DNA from 3 places in the Nocardia sp. NBC_00565 genome. Region 2 is predicted to be linked to each of the others. Evidence: riboswitches for the same ligand, from Rfam matches in the RefSeq annotation. Region 2 holds a riboswitch; each other region holds the start of a gene.

Region 1 (4,894 bases), 3.5 Mb from region 2:
GTCAGCTACGCCGACCCGAACACCCGCTCGTTCGCGGGCTGGGCCGGAATCGTCGGCGGCATCACCCTGGCCGTCGCCGCGATCATCTGCGCCGTCGCCTACATGGACCGCAACCCAGCACCTCCCGGCGCACCGCAGGGCGGTATCTCGCTGAGCAATCTGTGGCGTTCGACGCTGCGACGCTGAGATTGCCTCCGGGTATCGCACGCCCATGCTGAACGCGCGGGTGGTGCGAGCGTTGAACGCGAGCGCGGCGACAGCGACACGGATCGGCGCGGCGACCGCGCTGTTGGGTTGTGGGGTCGCATTGTTCAACCGCGCGACAGTACGGAGGCTGCCGGTCGATCCGACCACAACGATCGAATCGGTCACGGTGTGCATCCCGGCGCGCGACGAGGCGCAGCGGCTGCCCGGGCTGATCGATGATCTTCGTGGGCAGGTAGGTGTACCGCAGCTGCGGGTGCTGATTCTCGACGATGCCTCCAGCGACGGAACCGAAGCCGCTGCGCTGGCAGCGATTGCAAGCGATCCGCGATGTACGGTGGTCCGCTCCGAGGCCGAACCCGCACCGGGTTGGACCGGGAAGACCGCGGCCTGCGCACGACTGGCCGAGCTGGCGGATGCGGCGGTGCTGATCTTCCTCGATGCCGATGTGCGGCTGGCACCGACGGCGATCGCCGCCGCGGTCACCGAACTGCGCCACAGCGAGGCCGCGTTGTTGTCGCCGTGGCCATATCAGGTGGCCGAATCGCTGGCGGAGGCGTTGGTGCAGCCGCTGCTGTGCTGGTCGTGGGCGGCCAGCCTGCCGATCGCGGTGGCCAACCGCAGCCGCCGCCGCTCCACCGCGGTTGCCTGCGGCCAGTTCCTCGTCTTCGATGCGGCGGCCTACCACGCCATCGGCGCTCACGCGGCAGTGGCCGCCAGCCCCACCGAGGACCTGGATATCGCTCGCGCACTGCGCCGTTCGGATCGCCGAACCGCGCTGGTCGCGGCGGGCCGATCCGCGAGCACCCGAATGTACCGCGACGCAGCCGAACTGGAAACGGGCTACACCCGCTGGCTCTGGTCGGCCTACGGCGCCACCACCATCGGCGGCGCAGCAGTCGGAGCCGTTGCGGCACTCGCCTACTGCGTACCGCCCTTGGCCGCCATCGGTGGCCGAGGTTCGACGCGCACGGCAGGACTCCTCGGCTACAGCGCAGCAGTAGCCAGTCGCCTACTCGCCCGTTCATTGGAAAGCACCACCCTGACCCGAACCGATCTCCTCGCGGCCCTAGCCCATCCAATCTCCATGGCCGCCTACCTCCGCCTGTACTCCCACTCCCGCCGTGCGCGCCACACCAACACCCTCACCTGGAAATCCCGCCACCTGTCCCCCGGCTGATCACGATCAGGTGGAATCCATGGCGGCAAAAGACCCACTTCACCAGTTTCACCTGATCTTGATCCACGAACCCGCAACCTCGCTGCTCCAGCGGCCTCGCGGCCCACAGCCGCATTTCCCCTCAGCCCCAGGCTCTCCCGAGACCGCGGGTTCAGCGCACCGACGTGATGCCCACAGTCGGGAGGAAGACGCAGGGCTTGCCGGCGTTGTCGACGGTTCCGAAGACTGCGGCGAGGACTGTGCCGGAGCCGGTGTCCACTGGGACTGCGCGGACGGCGCTGGTGGGGAAGGCGGCGAAGACGTCTTGGATGGTGCGTTCGGCGAAGGGTCTCAGCTCGGGTGGGATCGCGGCGGGGACCATCGTCCGGATGACGTCGGAGAGCGGGCCCATCGGGGTGACTCCGCTGCGACCGTTGGCGAGGTTGAGCCAGGCGACGTTCATACCGGAGGTGTTGGCGTTGTCCGCGGCGACGCCGTAGGGCACGAAGGTGAACAGGACCTGGCCCGCCTTGACCGCGGACAGGTCGAGTCCGGGGATTGCCACGGTGGTCTTGGGCCACGGCCCGGGGACCGCGCCCGCAACGGCGGGGACCAGGCCGAGCCTGGCGTCGGAGCAGAAGGCCGCGGCCGGATACAGGAACGGCTCGACGCCGAAGGTGCGCAGCGCGTCGACCGCAGCACGGTAGGCGCCGAGCAGATCGCCGGGGGCGACGGTTCCGGCTCGGCCGGGCGGATCATCCGGCGCCGTCGCGGCCGGAACCGCGGGGGCGGGCATCGGAGCCGCTACCGGACCGGCGGTGGCGACGCCGGGAGCGGCGAAAGTCAGCGCGGCCGAAGCGGACGCGATGGCGGTAAGCGTGGTCAGACGGCGCAGCACGGCCACAGTGGACCTCCTCATCGTCGGGCACGATCGAGGTCCGAGAGTACTCCGGCAAACCTCCGCAACTACGCTGATTTCGGCGGGCGACACCCGCGCGCCGCACGCCGTATCGGGCTGTCGCGACGACACGCCGTCCGGGCGCTCCAGGCGAAATACGCGGCCACGAGCAGGGCGGGCGCATCAGGAGCTACCACACGATCCGCACAATAGTCCCTGTTCACAACCTTTCGGACAAGGTCTGCGCTCACCGTGATTCGTACCCTTGTGCCGGACTTCGCCTGCTTCGCATGATATTTCGGCTAGACCCATTGACCCGACCCGTGCTCGGCGTCGGACACCATCCAGAGCGACCGAGAGACCTGGCTCGTCGACGTCGCAGCAACCCCCCGGTCACCGGGTGCGGGTGCTTCCGCCGGGAACGATGGAGGAACCGAAACCATGAGCGCGTCCGTCGCATCCGATGCCCCAGTATCGGATGTTCCGATACCGGGTGCCCACCCGCCCGATGCCACAGCACCCGGGCGTGCCGTAGCGACCGCACCGACGGTCGCCAAAGCCTGGCACCCCTGGCGTTGGGTGGTCAGCGCGATCGCACTCGTGCTGCTCGCGCAATTCATCCACGGGCCGGTGGGAGTCCGCGCATGAAGTTCCTGCTGTTCACCCTCGTCACCCGGGTGCCCGATCCGGTCACCGGACGACTGCCCGAGACCAGGGAGCGGTTGCGCGATGTGATCGAACAGGCCCGCCTCGCCGAGGAACTCGGCTTCGACGGCTTCGCTGTCGGTGAGCGGCACGAGGATCCGTTCCTCTCGGCCGCACCGCCGGTGCTCCTCAGCCACATTGCGGCGGTCACCTCGCGGATCAGTCTGTTCACCGCCGTCACCACGCTCAGCCTGCTCGATCCGGTCCGCGCGTTCGAGGACTACTCGACGCTGGACAACCTCTCCGGTGGACGCCTCGAACTCATTATCGGCAAGGGCAACGGCGCGGCGCAGGCAAAGCTGTACCACGTCACCACCGACGATCAGTGGGATCGCAATCGCGAAGGCTACGAACTGTTCCGGGCACTGTGGGACAGCGACAGCGTGACCTGGTCCGGCCGGTTCCGCCCGGAGCTGGTCGCGGCCAAGGCGCTGCCGCGGCCGCTGCAACCGCGCATCCGGATCTGGCACGGCAGCGCGACCAGTCGCGATTCGGTGGAACTCGCCGCGCGCCAGGGTGATCCGCTGTTCTCGGCGAATGTCACATATTCGATCGAGCCGTATGCCGAATTGGTGCGCCACTATCGGGAACGCTGGGCGCACTACGGGCACGACCCGGCCGATGCCCTGGTCGGTGCGGGCACGGCGGGACTGCACATAGCCAAGACGTCCCAGGAAGCCCGCGAGGTGTACCGCCCGATCTTCCAGGCGCGGCTGGCCCTGGCCCGAAAGCTCGGGCTGCCGGTGGTATTCGAGACGCTCGACGATTTCGTCACCCGCAGTTCGGCGCTCATCGGTAGCCCGGAGCAGGTGATCGACAAGGTCGGCCACCAGCACGAGCAATTCGGTCACGAGGTGACCCATCTGTCCGCCGAACGTGACGGTCGCACCGAGGTGCAGCATCGCGGCAGTCTCGAGCTCTTCCAGGCCGAGGTCGCCCCGGAACTGCGCGGCCGCTTCCCGAGTCGGCCATTGGCCACCGCGAGCAGCGAAAACACCAGCGTCGCAACCACGAACGGATCGGCCCGACCGACCGACTACGACATCGATTCCCGCGGCGAACTCGTCCGCACCGAAACATCTGGAGCTCCACAGTGATCAGACCCCGCCACCGAATCGCGGCCGTGGCCGCCGCCGTCACCGCGGCCGCGAGCCTGGCCGCCTGCGGCAGTGATTCGGCAACGTCGGGCGGCGACGCGGGCCCGCCGCAGCCGGGGGGCACCCTGCGCTACGGACTGTCACAGGCCCCGACCTGCTCGGATCCGGCGCAGTCCGGCACCAACCAGACGCTGTATGTGACCCGCCAGATCGTGGATTCGCTGACCGATCAGGATCCGAAGACCGGTGAGCTGAAGCCGTGGCTGGCCCAGAGCTGGGAGATCAGCCCCGATGCGAAGGTCTTCACCTTCCATCTCACCGATGGCGTTACCTTCAGCGACGGCACTGCGCTCACCGCGGCATCGGTGCAGAGGACCTTCGATTCGGTGATCAAGCTCGGCGCGGCCAAGACGCCGTTGGGCTCCAGCTACCTGACGAATTATGTCGGCACGACCGCGGTCGACAAGTTGACCGCGCGCGTGGAGTTCAGCCAGCCGAACGCACAGTTCCTGCAGGCGTCCTCGACCGCGCAGCTCGGCATCCAGGCCGATGTCACCACCGCCAAATCCGCCGATCAGCGCTGCCTCGGCGACAATGTCGGCAGCGGGCCGTTCACCTACGCGGCCTACCGCCAGGACGCCTCGGCGACGCTGGCCAAACGGGTCGGCTACAACTGGGGTTCGGCGGTCTTCGCGCACCGGGGCGAGGCCTATCTGGACAAGATCGAATTCACGGTGGTACCCGAATCCGGTGTTCGCACCGGCAGTCTCACCTCCGGTCAGCTCGACGCCGCCAGCGACGCCCTACCGCAGGACGCCCCGCAGATCGAGG
Region 2 (4,894 bases):
GTTGAATCGCAGCGCCCGCACGCCGATCCGGTCGAGTTCGATAATCTCTTCGTCAGTGGCGTCGGGGTCTAGCGTGGTCACCCCGACCCAGCCGGGGCCGAGCTCGGCGAGGGCCGCCTTCAGGTACGTCTGATCGGTGCCTTGGAAGGAACCGCTGACCACGGCACCGCCGCCGACATCGAAGCGCGACATACGCTTTCGGTAATCGGCGATGGTGAACGGGTCGGGCAGGTAGCCCTGGTTCTCGGCCAGCGGGAACCGCGGGTCGAAGATGTGGAGATGGGCATCGAACACTTGTACAGAATGCCTCAGTAAAGGATTTTCCGCTGCCACAGACGCGACAGAATTTCCGCTGTCGCGGCGGTACCGGTTCGTCGACTGCGACAAGGGTGAGCCACCCCTGTCGAGATCGCGTTAGACCTTGTGCGGCTCACTGGCGCGCAGCATATCTTCGCGCTCGACGACCTTGACCCGCTCGCGGCCCTCCGGCTCGCCGAGAGCGCGCTCGTGCGCGTCGAGGCGGTACCAGCCCTGCCAGGTGGTGAACGGGATGCCCTTGCTCTCCAGGAACTCGGTGACCGCGTCCAGCTCCGGCTGCTCGGCCGGAGTGAAGTTCACACTGTCGTCCAGCAGGCAGGCCACGGTCTCGTTGGCGTCGCCCTTGGTGTGGCCGATGAGGCCGACCGGTCCGCGCTTGATCCAGCCGGTGACATAAGTGGCGGACAGGTAGCGGTCCGAACCGTCGGCGTCCTCGTCGGCGATGACGCGTCCGGCCTCGTTCGGGATGACGCCCGCCTGATCGTCGAACGGCAGGTGGGTGAGGTTCTGCGACAGGTAGCCGACGGCGCGGTAGACGGCCTGGACGTCCCAGTCCTTGAGGACACCGGTGCCCTTGACGTTGCCGGTGCCGTCGAGCTGGGTGCGCTCGGTGCGCAGGCCGACGACCTTGCCGTCCTCGCCCAGGATCTCGGCGGGGGATTCGAAGAAGTGCAGGAACAGCTTGTGCGGGCGGTTGCCGACGTCGCGGATGGCCCACTGCTCCAGGGTGTTCGAGATCATGTCGACCTGCTTGGAGTGCCGACGGGCGGCCTCGGAGCCCTCGTCGTAGTCGATATCTTCGGGATCGACGATGACCTCGATGGTCGGGGAGTGGTCGAGTTCGCGTAGCTCGAGCGGGGTGAACTTGGCCTGCGCGGGGCCGCGACGGCCGAAGACGTGCACCTCGAGCGCCTTATTGGCCTTCAGTCCGTTGTAGACGTTCGGCGGGATCTCGGTCGGCAGCAGTTCATCGCCGGTCTTGGCGAGTACCCGCGCGACGTCGAGTGCGACGTTGCCGACACCGAGGACGGCGACCTTCTCGGCCTCCAGCGGCCAGGTGCGCGGCACGTCCGGGTGTCCGTCGTACCAGGACACGAAGTCGGCGGCGCCGTAGCTGCCGTCCAGGCCGATGCCAGGGATCTCCAGCGCGCGGTCGGCGTTGGCGCCGGTGGAGAAGATGATCGCGTCATAGAAGGTGCGCAGGTCGTCGAGGGTGATGTCGGTGCCGTAGTCGATATTGCCGAGCAGGCGCACCTGCGGCTTGTCGAGCACCTTGTGCAGGGCGGTGATGATGCCCTTGATGCGCGGATGGTCCGGCGCGACGCCGTAGCGGATGAGCCCGAACGGCGCGGGCATGCGCTCGTACAGGTCGATGCTCACCTCGGCATCGGACTTCATCAACGCGTCGGCGGCGTAGATACCGGCCGGTCCCGCGCCTACGATCGCGATGCGAAGCGGACGAGTCCCCGCGGTGTTCGCTTCAGGCCCGGAGGCGGCAGCCTGCGTAACCACGGAGGGCCCGCGAATACCGCTTATCGACTCAGCACTCTGTTCGGTCATCTTTACGCGCACCCTTATGGTCGAAACAATTAATGGCGTCAGTCTTAGCTTAGGCTAACTTTGACGCACCCTTTGGTTGCACCTGACGATGCGACAGGCGGCTCGCGGCTACACAGTCGCTACGACGGTGAGCTGTCATTCGGCTATGACAGCAGGCCGCAGTCCCGCGATTCTATCGGTGGCGCGCGGTGCGCCGTGCGGGCGGTGCGTGAACCGGATGGTTGCCGCCCCGGCTCACTTACCGGAGTACCCGCTCGCCCGATGACTAACGGATCATCGCGCCGCCGATGCCGGGTTCGGTCGCGCACGGTCGGGGGGCGACTGTCGGATATCGCCGTCCACCAGGGATGATCGACCCATGACAGAGCAGCAGGGCATCGACGACGAACCGGCAATCGAGGTCGACCAGACCGATCGCCGCTCCGTCGCGCCGTTCGTCGCGGCGGCAGTCTTCGCGGCCGTCGTCCTCATCGCGATCGTGCTCGGTGCGGTGCTCTCGCCCGCTGAGAAAAATGTCACAGAATCGGACAAGATCACGGCCGCGGTGCAGCGCTACGCGGAGGCCAGGGCCGCCACCGACAGCACGCCGCCACCCGCGGTTGCCTGTCAAGGATTCGACGAGAGCAAATCGCCGCTGGCCGCCCAGTTCGGTGGTGCGGCGGCCGGAAAGTCGATCAAGGTCACCAAGATTGAGAACGCCATGGTCGATGGTGATAGGGCGAAGGCGGACGTGACCATCGCGGTCGAGGGCCGTGAGACGCCGGCGACGTGGAATTTGGTTCGCTCCGGCGACCGCTGGATCGTCTGCAAGTGATTACCGGCGCGGCGCGAACTGGGGTTTGACATGGTGGCACCTGCCCAGGCAATCTCGGACTCAGGTCATGAGAACCAGCGTCAAGCCCCGGCTAGCTGGTCGGCAACCCTCCTCCGCGGTGGGGTGCTCCGGGTGACGACCTGGCCGCGCACCGAAACCCAGGTGCGGCAAGCGTGGATTCACAGGAGGATCGCATGAGTTATGCCGGTGACATCACCCCACAGCAGGCGTGGGAGTTGTTGCGGGACAATCCCGAAGCCGTGTTGGTCGATGTGCGCACCGAAGCCGAGTGGCGCTTCGTCGGCGTCCCGGACACCAGTTCGATCGAGCGGCCGACGGTGCTGATCGAATGGGTCGACAGCAGCGGCGCCCGCAACGGTGAGTTCGTCGAGCAGCTGACCAGTGCGCTCGAGGGGCGCAATCCGGAGGCGCCTGTCGTCTTCCTGTGTCGGTCCGGGCAGCGCTCGATCGGTGCCGCCGTGGCGGCGACCAATACCGGGATCGCACCGTCGTACAACGTGCTGGAGGGCTTCGAGGGGCCGATCGACGAGTCCGGGCATCGCGGCGGCTCCGGCTGGCGTGCGCTGGGATTGCCGTGGCGGCAGTCATGAGCGTGTGCTGTGCCGCTAGCGACTGCTTGCAGGTCGCTCGAAACAACACCGCTAGCGACTGCTTGCAGGTCGCTCGAAACAACACCGCTAGCGACTGCTTGCAGGTCGCTCGAAACAACACCCCCGGGAGCCGGTCATGATCACCGGTGGTGCGTTCGACAAGCCGCTGCCCGAAGGTGTCGGGCCCGCGACGCTCGGTGTTCGAGGTGGCCTGCGCCGCTCCGGATTCGAGGAGACCGCGGAGGCGTTGTACCTGTCCTCCGGGTTCGTCTACGAGAGCGCCGAGGCGGCCGAGGCCGCGTTCACCGGTGATATCGAGCATTTCGTCTACTCCCGCTACGGCAACCCGACGGTGGCCATGTTCGAGGAGCGGCTGCGCCTGATCGACGGCGCCGAAGCATGTTTCGCGACCGCGAGCGGCATGGCGGCCGTATTCACCGCGCTCGGTGCGCTTTTGGGCGCGGGCGATCGACTGGTGGCCGCGCGCAGCCTCTTCGGTTCCTGCTTCGTGGTGTGCAACGAGATCCTGCCGCGCTGGGGTGTGGAGACGGTCTTCGTCGACGGTGATGACCTGGACCAGTGGGAGCAGGCGCTGTCGGTGCCCACCCAGGCCGTGTTCTTCGAGACGCCGGCGAACCCCATGCAGACGCTGGTCGATGTGCGCCGGGTGACCGAACTCGCCCATGCCGCGGGCGCGAAGGTGGTGCTGGACAACGTCTTTGCCACTCCACTGCTGCAGCGTGGTTTCGAACTCGGCGCGGATGTGCTCGTGTATTCCGGCACCAAGCACATCGACGGTCAGGGCCGAGTGCTCGGCGGCGCGATTCTCGGACCGCACGACTACATCGACGGTCCGGTGAAAAACCTTATGCGCCATACCGGTCCGGCGTTGAGCCCGTTCAATGCGTGGACCCTGCTCAAGGGGTTGGAGACCATGCCGCTGCGCGTGCGCCATTCGACCGAATCCGCGCTGCGCATCGCGAAGTTCCTGGAGGACAACAAGTCCGTCTCGTGGGTGCGCTACCCCTACCTGGGGTCGCATCCGCAGCACGAACTGGCGACCAGCCAGATGAGCGGCGGCGGCACCGTGGTCACCTTCGAGCTGAACGCCCCCGCGCACGAGGCGAAGAAGCGCGCCTTCGAGGTGCTCAACCGGTTGCGCATCATCGACATCTCCAACAATCTCGGTGATTCCAAAACCCTCATCACCCACCCCGCTACCACCACCCACCGGGCCATGGGTCCCGAGGGCCGTGCCACCATCGGCCTGTCCGACGGTGTCGTCCGTATCTCGGTGGGCCTGGAAGATGTCGAGGACATCCTCGGCGACCTCGACAACGCGCTGAGCTAGCGGGTTCCAACGGGACGCGGCCGCGTCATCAGATGTTTGGCGCGGAGACTCTCTCGTTCGCGAGGGTGTGGAAGCGCCGTCCTCCTAATCGAGGTTGTCGGTCGGGGTGATGTGTCGGTGGTGTCGGATAGGTTGTCGGCCATGGAGGAGGTGATGCGGTACAGCTATCGGCTGCGGCCGGGCCGGGCCGCGCAGTCGGCTTTGCTGGCCGAGTGGCATCGCTGCCGGTTTTGTGGAATG
Region 3 (4,894 bases), 1.9 Mb from region 2:
CCGGATCATCAACGCGATCACCGGAATCGCGGCGAGGAAGAATCCGGCGCCGACATAGAACGCGACGTCGTAGCTGTGAATCGAGGCACGTGCCATCAGGTTGTCGATCGTCGCGTGACTCTCCGCGTAGGACTTGGCCGTCTGCACCGAGATGGTGGTCAGCAGTGCGGTGCCGACCGCGCCGCCGACCTGCTGTGCCGCGTTGAGCAACGCACTGGCCACACCCGAATCCGCTTCCTCGACCTGATGCAGCGCAACAGTCTGCATGCCGACGAACAGCGGGCCCATACCGAGCGCGATGAACAACTGAGCGGGCAGCACGCTGGCCGCGTAGCTGTCGCCGTAGCTCAACTGAGCCAGCCACAGCAGGCCCAGGACACCGAGCACGGCACCCGCCACCATCAGCGGCCGCGGGCCGAGCTTGGGCAGCAGCGCGCTGGTGACACCGGCGGAGATCGCGATGCCCGCCGGGAACGGCAGGAAGGCGAAGCCCGCCTTCAGCGACGAATAGCCGAGGGTGATCTGGAAGTAGTAGCTCAGGAACAGGAACATCGCGAACATCGCGATCGGGATCAGCAGCGCGGCCAGGAAGGCGCCGCCGCGGTTGATCTCGCCGGGAATGTGCAACGGCAGTAGCGGATTCGACGAACGTCGCTCGATGGCGACGAAGGCGATCAGCAAGGCGACACCGACGACGAGCAGTGCGAGGGTGCTCCCGGCCAGCCAGCCGTCCTCGGCGGCGCGGCTGAATCCGTACACGATGGCGATCAGGCCGAGCGTCACGGTGACCGCGCCGGGCACGTCGTAGCCGCCGGTGCGCGGGACCGGTATGTCCTTCACCACAAACGCCAGCGCGCCGAGCAGGGCGAGCAATGCGATCGGCGTATTCACCAGCAGGCACCAGCGCCACGAGGCGTACTCGGTGAGCGCACCGCCCGCGATGAGACCGAGCGCGGCGCCACCGGCGGAGATCCCGGCGAAGATACCGAACGCCGTCGCGCGCTCCCTGGCCTCGGTGAAGGTCACCGATAGCAGCGAAAGTGCCGCGGGCGCAAGCAAAGCCGCGAACGCGCCCTGCAGAGCCCGACCGGCGAACAGCTCCGCGCCGTTCTGCGCGAGACCGGCCACCGCGGAAGCACCCGCGAAACCGACCAGGCCGACAATGAAGACCCGGCGCCTGCCGAGGTAGTCCGCGAGCCGCCCGCCGAGCAGCAGCAGGCCGCCGAAGATCAGCGTGTAGGCGGTGAGCATCCATTGCCGATTGCCATCGCTGATGTCGAGATCACGTTGTGCGAACGGCAGCGAGATGGTCACGATGGTCGCATCCAGCACCACCATGAGCTGGGCCAACGCGATCACCCCCAGGGCCAACCAGCGCGCTGAACTGCCCTGTCTTTTCGAAACGTCAACCGCTGTCGCAGTCTCGGTCATCTTGATCTCCTCGCCATCCGAAGTAGTGCAGCCATCCTGTCATCGACAGACATTTGTCGTCAAGAGAAAAATGTCGCATTCCGACATTTGACCGTTAAAGACACAAACCGTCCCGATTGCGCTAATATGAGGCCATGCTCGAGTCATCGACGCCGATCGGCGTAGACGCCGCGGCCGACGACACCGCGCCCCCCACCCCGAATCCGGGGCCGAGCGCGCCCGTGAGCGTCGGCCTGCGCGAGCGCAAGAAGCAGCAGACCCGGCTGCGCATCATCGAGATGGCGCTGGACCTTTGCGACGCACAGGGATTCGATGCGACGACGGTCGAGCAGATCGCACACGGCGCGGACGTGTCACCGCGCACGATCAACCGATACTTCGACAGCAAGGAAGACATCGTCCTCGGCCCGGTCAAGGATTTCGGCCTCGCGATCGCCGAGTGCCTGCGCGCCCTCCCGGTCACCGGCAACGAGTTGGAATCCCTGCGCTTGGCCTTTCTGCAGGTCGTCGACGCTGCCGCGAACAGCGTCGACGGACCGATCTCGTTCCGGCGCTTCCAGCAGATGCAGCGGATACTGCGCAGCAGCCCGACGGTCAGCGCACAGAGCATGGAACTCGCCGACGACAAGAACGCCGCGATCGCCGACGTACTCGCCGAACGGTTCGGCACCCAGCCCGACGCGCTACCGGTGCGGCTGGTCATCGGCGCGTGGCAGCTGATCGGTCACCTCAGCATGGAGTGTTCGGACGCGATCTTCGACGACGCGGACACCATGGCCGCCGCGCAGTCGGCCCGCGATTCGTTCACCACGTCGTTCGACGAGTTCATGCGCGTATGCGCCGGACGCCCGGCCGCCGATCCGGCGTGAAATAGGCAACGGATTTCGGCCGTCGACCGCCCGCCGGTTACGATGTCGGTCAGGTCATGAGTGCCAGCGCGAAGCCCCGGCTTGCTGGACGGCAACCCTCCAGCAGCGGCGGGGTGCTCCGGGTGATGACCGGGCTCTCGAAAGTCGAGAGCAAGCGCGCACTTCAGGAGGTATCCCCATGTGTTGTTGTCCGTCACCCGCATCCCCTTGAACCTGCTGGCGAACAACCCTTTTGGAGTAAGACATGAGTGACCCCATCGCGTCCGCGGCCGAGCGCTGGTCCTTCGAGACCAAGCAGATCCACGCGGGGCAGACCCCCGACGAGATCACCGGCGCACGCGCACTCCCGATCTACCAGACCACCTCGTACGCCTTCCGCGACACCGACCACGCGGCCGCGCTGTTCGGACTGGCCGAACCGGGCAATATCTACACCCGGATCATGAACCCGACCCAAGACGTGGTCGAGCAGCGCATCGCCGCCCTGGAGGGCGGTGTGGCCGCACTGCTACTGGCCTCCGGTCAGGCCGCGGAAACCTACGCGATCCTGAATCTCGCCGCCGCCGGCGATCACATCGTCTCCAGCCCGCACCTCTACGGCGGCACCTACAACCTGTTCCACTACTCGCTGCCCAAGCTCGGTATCGAGGTCTCCTTCGTCGAGGATCCGGACGATCTGGCGCAGTGGCGCGCGGCGATCCGGCCGAACACCAAGGCGTTCTACGGCGAGACCATCGCCAACCCGAGCAGCGCCATCTTCGACATTCCCGGCATCTCCGCGATCGCGCACGAGGCCGGGCTGCCGTTGATCGTGGACAACACCGTCGCCACCCCGTACTTGATCCAGCCGCTGGCCCACGGCGCCGACATCGTCGTGCACTCGGCGACCAAATATTTGGGCGGGCACGGTTCGGCGGTGGCCGGTGTGATCGTCGACGGCGGCACCTTCGATTGGACCGTGCGCGACGCCGCCGGCGCATCGCGCTTCCCCGGCTTCACCACCCCGGACCCGAGCTATCACGGCGCGGTGTTCGCCGATCTCGGCGCGCCCGCCTATGCGTTGAAGGCACGCGTGCAGCTGCTGCGCGATCTCGGTGCCGCGGTATCGCCGTTCAACGCGTTCCTGATCAGTCAGGGCATCGAGACGCTGAGCCTGCGGATCGAGCGGCATGTGTCGAACGCGCAGGCCGTGGCCGAGTTCCTGAGCACACATCCGGCCGTGGAAACGGTGTTCTACGCGGGACTGCCGTCATCGCCGTGGCACGAACGCGCCGCCCAGCTGGCGCCGAAGGGTGCGGGCGCCATCGTCGCGTTCGAATTGCGCGGCGGCGTCGATGCCGGCAAGAAGTTCGTGGACGCGTTAGCCCTGCACAGCCATGTAGCTAACATCGGGGATGTGCGTTCTCTTGTGATTCACCCGGCCTCGACCACGCACTCGCAGTTGACGCCCGATGAGCAACTGGCCTCCGGCGTCACCCCGGGGCTGGTCCGGCTCGCCGTGGGCATCGAGGGAATCGACGACATTCTGGCCGATCTGCTGGCCGGTTTCGCGGCGGCGACAACGTGAGCGAGCGCAGCGAGCGAACCACCGACACAGCACCCTCGATCACGACGGAGCTGAGCGCTGGCGAGGCGGAGTCGTGACCGTGAGCGCTGAACCGAGTACCGCTGGTTCCTCGTCCGGGGTGGCGCTGCCACCGCCGGACGGGCGGCTCGGCATCATCGCCATCGGGGACGTGCGGCTGGAGAACGGCGCCGTCGTCCCCGATGTCCACTTGGCCGTGCAGCGCTGGGGTGAGCTCTCCCCCACGCTGGACAATGTGGTGCTCGTCGAACACGCGCTGACCGGCGATTCACACGTCGTCGGAGTGCCCGACGATATCCACCCGCTGCCCGGCTGGTGGGACGGCATGGTCGGTCCCGGCGCGCCGGTGGATACCGACGAGTGGTGCGTCATCGCGACCAATGTGCTCGGTGGCTGCCAGGGCAGCACTGGGCCCTCGTCGCTTGCGCCGGACGGAAAGCCCTGGGGCGCAAGGTTTCCGGAGATCTCCATCCGAGACCAGGTGCGCGCGGAAGTCGCGCTGATGGATCTGCTCGGCATCGAGCGCCTGGCCGCCATCGTCGGCGGTTCGATGGGCGGTATGCGGGTGCTGGAGTGGATGGTCGATACGCCCGATCGAGTGAGCTCGGCACTCGTGCTCGCCGTCGGCGCCCGCGCCACCGCCGACCAGATCGGCACGCAGACAACGCAAATCGCCGCCATCAAGGCCGACCCCGACTGGCAGGGCGGCGACTACCACGACACCGACCGCGCCCCCACGACCGGCATGGGCATCGCCCGCCGCATCGCCCACCTGACCTATCGCACCGAAGGCGAACTCGACCACCGCTTCGAGAACAGCGCCCAGGGCGCGGAGGATCCGCGCAACGGTGGACGCTACGCCGTCCAGAGCTACCTGGACCACCAGGCCGAAAAGCTCTGTAGCCGTTTCGATCCCGCCACCTACGTGCTGCTCACCGAGGCGATGAATCGGCACGACGTCGGCCGTGGGCGCGGCGGTATTTCCGCCGCACTGGCTGCTACCCCCGTG

Evidence for each region. Region 2 has a riboswitch for S-adenosylmethionine ahead of OG874_RS32440 (rhodanese-like domain-containing protein). Riboswitches for the same ligand answer to the same signal wherever they lie in the genome.
Region 1: it holds a riboswitch for S-adenosylmethionine, as region 2 does, so the genes downstream of both, OG874_RS03990 (hypothetical protein) here and OG874_RS32440 (rhodanese-like domain-containing protein) in region 2, are expected to answer to the same signal.
Region 3: it holds a riboswitch for S-adenosylmethionine, as region 2 does, so the genes downstream of both, OG874_RS40960 (bifunctional o-acetylhomoserine/o-acetylserine sulfhydrylase) here and OG874_RS32440 (rhodanese-like domain-containing protein) in region 2, are expected to answer to the same signal.

Annotation. Positions count from the first base shown of each region.
Region 1 covers NZ_CP107785.1:788,403-793,296, reverse strand. Annotated here, with positions in the region: gene OG874_RS04005 (LppM family (lipo)protein) at 1-186, shown strand, start outside; gene OG874_RS04000 (glycosyltransferase family 2 protein) at 212-1,384, shown strand; gene OG874_RS03995 (hypothetical protein) at 1,536-2,282, opposite strand; SAM riboswitch class I at 2,599-2,692, shown strand; gene OG874_RS03990 (hypothetical protein) at 2,703-2,909, shown strand; gene OG874_RS03985 (LLM class flavin-dependent oxidoreductase) at 2,906-4,063, shown strand; gene OG874_RS03980 (ABC transporter substrate-binding protein) at 4,060-4,894, shown strand, end outside.
Region 2 covers NZ_CP107785.1:7,043,260-7,048,153, reverse strand. Annotated here, with positions in the region: gene OG874_RS32455 (amidohydrolase family protein) at 1-294, opposite strand, end outside; gene OG874_RS32450 (FAD-dependent oxidoreductase) at 415-1,878, opposite strand; gene OG874_RS32445 (Rv0361 family membrane protein) at 2,237-2,692, shown strand; SAM riboswitch class IV at 2,756-2,872, shown strand; gene OG874_RS32440 (rhodanese-like domain-containing protein) at 2,887-3,303, shown strand; gene OG874_RS32435 (O-succinylhomoserine sulfhydrylase) at 3,440-4,654, shown strand; gene OG874_RS32430 (RNA-guided endonuclease InsQ/TnpB family protein) at 4,867-4,894, shown strand, end outside.
Region 3 covers NZ_CP107785.1:8,960,339-8,965,232, reverse strand. Annotated here, with positions in the region: gene OG874_RS40970 (MFS transporter) at 1-1,431, opposite strand, end outside; gene OG874_RS40965 (TetR family transcriptional regulator) at 1,566-2,300, shown strand; SAM riboswitch class IV at 2,353-2,463, shown strand; gene OG874_RS40960 (bifunctional o-acetylhomoserine/o-acetylserine sulfhydrylase) at 2,545-3,867, shown strand; gene metX (homoserine O-acetyltransferase MetX) at 3,986-4,894, shown strand, end outside.